2 regions of the Dictyoglomus sp. genome follow, and region 1 is predicted to be linked to the other one. Evidence: riboswitches for the same ligand, from Rfam matches in the RefSeq annotation. Region 1 holds a riboswitch; the other holds the start of a gene.
The links. A riboswitch is a leader RNA that binds a small molecule or an ion and turns the genes downstream of it on or off. The one in region 1 is predicted to bind thiamine pyrophosphate.

Region 1 (3,420 bases):
TTGTACCTCCCCTATAAAAATTTAAGCCTTCTCATCCTGAAAAGGACGAGAAGGCTTACTCTCGCGGTACCACCTTAATGGAGTCTAAAAAGACTCCACTCTTTGCTCTATAACGGGAGCAATACCGTCTTTGGCTACTCAAACCTTTCGCCTCGAAGCTCCGGGGCCCATTCACTATAAACAGGATAGTTAGCTTTCAGCCTCAGACTAACCTCTCTGTAATCCTGTTTTATAGTTACTCTTCCCCTTCACAGCTTTTGCTAATTTCAAATTGCTTTTTTTATTATTATACAACAAAGATTTAAAATTGGATATACTATTGATAATTTTAAAACTATATGTTATTTTTATACCAAAGAAGTATAAATTAGGGTGAAAAAGTAATGAAAAAAATTATTGAAACTATAATTGCGGATTACAAAGCTGTCTTTGAAAAAGACCCAGCAGCAAGAAATTTCTTAGAGGTAATCTTATGCTATCATGGATTTCATGCCATTCTTTTGCATCGTATTGCTCATTTCTTATGGAAATTGAAAATACCTATAATTCCGAGGCTCATATCCAACATAAATAGATTTTTAACAGGAATAGAGATACATCCAGGAGCCAAAATAGGCAAAGGATTTTTTATAGATCACGGTATGGGCGTAGTAATTGGCGAAACCACTGAGATAGGTGACAACGTACTAATTTACCAAGGAGTTACCCTTGGAGGTACAGGTAAAGAAAAAGGAAAAAGGCATCCTACTATAGGAAATAACGTGGTTATAGGAGCTGGAGCAAAGGTTTTAGGCCCTATAACCATAGGAGACAATACCCGAATAGGAGCAGGTTCTGTAGTATTAAAATCTGTACCACCTAATTGTACTGTGGTTGGGGTACCAGGAAGAATTGTAACCCAGGAAGGAAAAAAATTAACCCCTAAGGAGATGTTAGAACATGGTAATATACCTGATCCGGAACTAAGGTTAATAGAAGAATTGAATGCTAAAATAGAAAATCTTGAAAAAAGAATAAATTATTTGGAAAATCTCATCAGAGAAAAAATAAAAGAGATGTGATATAATACACAAAAATTGAAGATGGTTCCCGGGGGAGTCTCTGATCCGAGGCTGAGAGGGTAGCAGGAGCTACCGACCCTTTGAACCTGATCTGGGTAATGCCAGCGTAGGGAAGGGATAAAAAATTTAAGGTTCCCTCCTTATGGCTGGCAGGGAGCCTTAAATTTTTTATGGGAGGTGCTCACATGGAAAGAAAATCTATAAGGATGCTTACTGAAGGTGCCTTAAGTATTGCATTATCTCTTTTACTCTGGTACTTAAGGATAGGAGCTATGCCTCAAGGAGGAAGTATAAGCCTGCAAATGCTTCCTTTATTTATTTTTGCCCTAAGATGGGGATTCGTTCCTGGTTTACTCGTGGGAGTTACTTATGGATTGATTCATTCCTTGCAAGATATGTATGTGGTACATTGGCTCCAATATCTCCTCGACTATCCTATAGCCTTTGGCTTAATTGGACTTTCTGGCATAGTAAAAAACTTAAAAATTTCGAAATTTATTACTTATATAATTGCTGTACTCTTTCTCCTGGGAACAATCTTTTTTGTAGTAAATATATCTTCGGAACTTCCACAAACTCAAACAACTTTAGAAGAGCTAAAAGCGAAACTACAAACTGCTACAGGGGAAGAAAAGTCAAAAATAGAAGAAGATATTAAGGATTTAGAGTTTAAAATCAAATGGTATCCAGTTTCAAGGATTGTATTAATAATAGCAGGAATCTTAGGAACTTTACTCCTTCTTTATGGAGGTTATATAAGAAAAACTCAAGAACCTATAGAACTTGGTGTTTTCATTGGAGGCTTAGGAAGACTTTTTGCTCATTTTCTTTCGGGAATAATTTTCTTTTCCGAATACGCTCCTCCAGGAACTCCAGCATGGATATATTCTCTCATCTACAATCTTTTTGTAGTGGTACCCTCTACCTTTGTATGTTTACCTTTTGTTTTAATAATTATGCAGAGGCTAAGAGAAAATGAATAAAGAAGTTAAAAAAATCTTGATTTTTGTAAACGGAGAAACTAAGATAACTACTTTTGATCTTGATGAAATCCTACCAGTAGATAAAGTAATATGTGCCAATGGAGGAACTAAGATTGCATTAAGGCTTGGAATCTTTCCAAATATTATAGTTGGAGATTTAGATTCAATCACTGAAGATATTGAAAAAAGGCTTGCCAAACACCAAGTTGAGTGGAAAATTTATCCCACTGAAAAAGATGAAACTGATTTAGAACTTGCTATAAGGGAAGCAGTAAAATTTAATCCAAATTCCATATACATCGTAGGGCTTCTAGGAGGACGTATAGATCATACACTTGCCAATATATTTTTCCTTGAAAGAATAAAAGATTTGAATATAGAGCCACATGTTATTGATAGAAAACTTAGGATTTACATTATGAAAGGAGAGGAAGAGAAAACCATCTGGGGGAATAAGGGGGACATTCTCTCCCTTATTCCCCTATCAGAAATAGTAGAAGGGATTTATTTAGAAGGACTTAAATATAGTTTGAATTATGAACCTCTCTACAGAAATCTTACTCGTGGTATAAGTAATGTGTTTACTGATTACCAAGCTAAGATCAGCATACAAAAAGGAACTTTATTGGTTATACATCTATACCAAACCTGAAATTTATGCTAAAATTAAAAGACGTTAGCTTATTTTTTAACCAAGATTAAACAAGAAGGAAAAATATGGCTGAGAAAAGTAAAGTTATCTTAGTTGGTTTAGAAAGAGAAATGGAAAACTCTTACCTTGATTACGCCATGAGCGTAATCGTAGGTAGAGCTCTACCCGATGCAAGAGACGGCTTAAAACCAGTTCAAAGAAGAATCATCTATTCCATGTATGAATCGGGAATACTTCATAATCGACCTTACAGAAAAAGTGCTCATGTAGTAGGTAATGTACTAGGCAGATATCATCCTCATGGAGATGCAGCAGTTTATGAAGCTCTCGTAAGAATGGCACAAGACTTCTCTTTTAGATATCCCCTTATAGATGGTCATGGCAACTTTGGCTCTATAGATGGAGATGAGCCTGCCGCAATGAGATATACAGAGGTTAGACTATCTCCTATAGCCTCTGAGCTGATAGCAGATATCGAAAAAGATGTAGTTGATTTTGTACCTAATTATGATAATTCCTTAAGAGAACCGGTAGTGTTACCTACTAAAATCCCTCAACTTCTTATGAATGGTTCATCGGGAATTGCTGTAGGAATGGCAACAAACATTCCTCCCCACAATTTAGGAGAATTAATTGATGCCCTTTTATATCTTATTGAAAAACCTACAGCTGAAATAGAAGAGCTTCTCAATTTTATAAAAGGGCCTGATTTTCCTACCGGGGG
Region 2 (3,420 bases), on a different contig from region 1:
TATGTCTGTATAAGGCCTTATATTTTGTTCCTCTTTAGATTTTCCTACAGTAAACCATCCTGCATCATGGGAGATCAGGATCCTATCTATGAACCCCTCTTTTATAACCTTCTCCATAAGGTTTAAATGATACTCCATTGGTCTTGCCCCAATGGAATCGTACTCAAGAAAAGCTCCTTTTTCTAACAATTCAAGGTGCACTTCAAAGTTTTCAATGGCATCAGCATGAACAATGATCAAAGCTGAAAGATCTACTTTCTCTTCCTCAAAAATTCTTGCCACTTCGAGGGCACACCTTTCTTCTCCTGTATGACATGCCACTGTAAGCCCAGTCTCAAGATGAGTAAAAGCAGAAGCTCTTATCAATTTTTTATCTATCTCATTTAGAGGTCCAGGATTTACTGCAGTTTTAATAAAACCGGGCTTAATACCATCTTCAATTCCTTTTTCCCATTCTTCAATCCACATTTTTGCAAAATCTTCTGAAGAAAGATTCCAATACTTTTTGGGCACATGTTTATCTTCGCCTGCCCCATAAAAACCTGTATTTGTTATGACATTTAATCCAGTTTTTTCTGATAGAATTTTCAAAACCTTTACATCTCTTCCTACATACTTGGGAGTACATTCAAAGAAAGTACTATAACCTAAATTTTTAATCTCCATTAAATACGGTAACATTACCTCTACAATCTCATTTCTCAAATTATCATCAATCTTTATTTGTTCTTCGGCAGGAGAGAAATCCACAAGAATATGCTCATGAACTAAGGTTTTTCCCATATCTTTTTTATCAAAAAAACCTTTTACAGTCATAACCATAAGGTTCACCCCTTTTGCTTTTTACAAATGATATTGATATAATATCAAACATGAGAAATTTTACAAAGCCAAGAATAGTATATAGTGCTTGTCTTAATTCAGAACCAGTAAGATACGATGGTGGAATAATAAAAGATAGTTTTGCTCTGAAATTAAAAGAATATTGTGAAATTATAACAGTATGTCCAGAAGTCTCTATAGGGCTTGGGGTACCCAGGGAAAAGATCATAGTATATGTGGAAGAGAATAGATTAGGAATCTATCAACCCAAAACTGGATTAGACCTAACCGATAAGATACTTGACTTTTCCGAAAATTTTCTAAATACCTTACCTGAAATAGATGGATTCCTCCTAAAAAGCAAATCTCCTTCCTGTGGCCTATCAAACACCATGATTTATAAAGATAGAGAAGGAAAAATCTTCCACTCTAAAGGAAAGGGAATCTTTGCTCAAAAGGTTTTAGAAAAATTTCCTTACATTCCAGCAGAAGACGAGGGAAGGTTAAGAAATCCAGAAATTAGGGAGAGATTTCTAACGAGAATTTTTGCTCTATCAGAGTTAAGAAATCTCAAGAATAAAGATAATACAAAAGTAAAAGACCTAATAGAGTTTCATCAAAACAACAAATATCTCCTTATGGTTTATTCTCAAAAGCATTTGAAAGAACTTGGAAATCTTTTAGCCAATCAGTCTAAATATCCCTTTGAAGAGCTAATTGAGAAATATGCCCTCTTGTTTAAAGAAGCACTCTCTACAAATCTTAAAAGAGGAAATCATGTTAATGCCATCTTCCATATATATGGATATTTTTCTAGAAAATTAAAAGCGGGAGAAAAAAATCATTTTCTACATCTTTTAGATCTTTATAGAAGAGCGAAAATAAATTTAAGCCCTCTTGTTGAAATCTTGAGAAGTTGGGCATATAGATTTGATGACCAATATCTTTTAAATCAAACCTATTTAAATCCTTATCCTAATGAACTATCTTATATTGAATAAATTCTAACTTTTATGGTATAATTTTCCCAAAATTAAATATGGTTTTCCAGGGGAGCTGAGGGGATAAGCTCGGCTGAGAGGAGACCTAAGATCCCGGTCTCGACCCTTTGAACCTGACCCGGGTAATGCCGGCGGAGGGAGTGAAAGGTATAAAAAATCAAAGGACCGCTCGGTATAAACCGGGCGGTCCTTTATGTTTAATAGGGAGGGAAAAACATGCTTGTAAACGATAAAGAAGTAAATTTTAAAGGAAATTTAAAAGAATTGCTTCTTTCTCTTAATTATCCCACCGAAAAAATAGTTGTACTAGTAAACGGAGAAATTGTAAAAAAGGAAAATTGGGATAACGTAGAGTTAAGAGATGAAGACTACATAGAAATTGTCTCTCTTGTGGGAGGGGGATAATAATATGGGCTTAATAATTGATAATACTATTATAAATAACCGTCTCTTTGTAGGGACAGGTAAACTGCCAGATTATAGTGTTATCCCCAAAATGCATGAAGAACTAAAAATAGAAGTATTTGCTGTGGCAGTAAGAAGAATAAACCCCGAAATCAATAAGGGTTATTCTATCTTAGATTTCCTTCCTAAAACGGCAAAAATAATGATTAACACCTCTGGAGCAAGAAATCATAAAGAAGCAGTTAAAATTGCGGAAATAGGAAGAGAACTTACGGGTTCTGATTGGGTAAAAATAGAGATATCAGGAGAATTAAAATACCTTTTACCCGATAATGAAGAGACCATAAAGGCAGCAGAAATACTTGTCAAAGATGGATTTAAAGTCTTTCCCTATATATCTCCAGACCTTATCGTAGCAAAAAAATTAGAAGAAATAGGAGTTTCTGCAGTAATGCCTTTAGGCTCTCCCATAGGAAGTAACAAGGGAATCGATTGTGAAACTTTGCTTAAGGCGATTATAAATGAAATCTCTATTCCTGTTATTATCGATGCTGGTATAGGAAGGCCTTCCCACGCTTCAAAAGCTATGGAATTAGGTGCTGATGCAGTACTTATAAATACAGCCATCGCTACATCCAATGATCCCTTTAAAATGGCTGAGGCTTTTAATTTAGCGGTAAAAGCAGGAAGAATTGCCTACGAAATTGGTCTTCCCGAAGAAAAAGACTATGCTGACGCTTCGTCACCACTGATAGATTTTATAAAAGGAATTAGGTGAAAAACATGCTCAGGGAGATTCTTAAAGAAGCAGATGAAATCTTGAGAAAATCTCATGTCTTAGAGAATAAAGGAGGAAATGTCAGGAAAATAATTGATAAAGACAAGATATCAAAAGAGGACCTTTTTATTCTCCTCACTGATAATTCCGATGAAACTTTAATATTAATGGCTAATAAAGCAAAGAGACTTACAGAAAGGTATTTCGGAAAAGTTATAACCCTATTTACTCCTCTTTACCTTTCTAATTATTGTCTTTCTCCCTGTGAGTACTGTGGATTCTCAGCTAAACTTCAAATTCCAAGGAAGAAACTAAAGGAGGAAGAGATAATAAGAGAATACGAAGCCATCAAACAAACCAGCATTGACAGTATTTTACTTTTAACAGGTTGTGATAAAATTAATACTCCCTTTG

Region 2: linked by a shared signal. The riboswitch ahead of thiS (sulfur carrier protein ThiS) and the one ahead of ACP5QL_RS08185 (energy-coupled thiamine transporter ThiT) in region 1 are both predicted to bind thiamine pyrophosphate.

The regions. Positions count from the first base shown of each region.
Region 1 covers NZ_JBMFQK010000012.1:33,825-37,244, forward strand. Annotated here, with positions in the region: T-box leader at 39-261, opposite strand; gene cysE (serine O-acetyltransferase) at 384-1,061, shown strand; TPP riboswitch at 1,082-1,191, shown strand; gene ACP5QL_RS08185 (energy-coupled thiamine transporter ThiT) at 1,247-2,044, shown strand; gene ACP5QL_RS08190 (thiamine diphosphokinase) at 2,037-2,696, shown strand; gene gyrA (DNA gyrase subunit A) at 2,762-3,420, shown strand, end outside.
Region 2 covers NZ_JBMFQK010000001.1:276,545-279,964, forward strand. Annotated here, with positions in the region: gene ACP5QL_RS01430 (phosphotriesterase family protein) at 1-816, opposite strand, end outside; gene ACP5QL_RS01435 (YbgA family protein) at 837-1,823, shown strand; TPP riboswitch at 1,862-1,981, shown strand; gene thiS (sulfur carrier protein ThiS) at 2,040-2,228, shown strand; gene ACP5QL_RS01445 (thiazole synthase) at 2,233-3,006, shown strand; gene thiH (2-iminoacetate synthase ThiH) at 3,012-3,420, shown strand, end outside.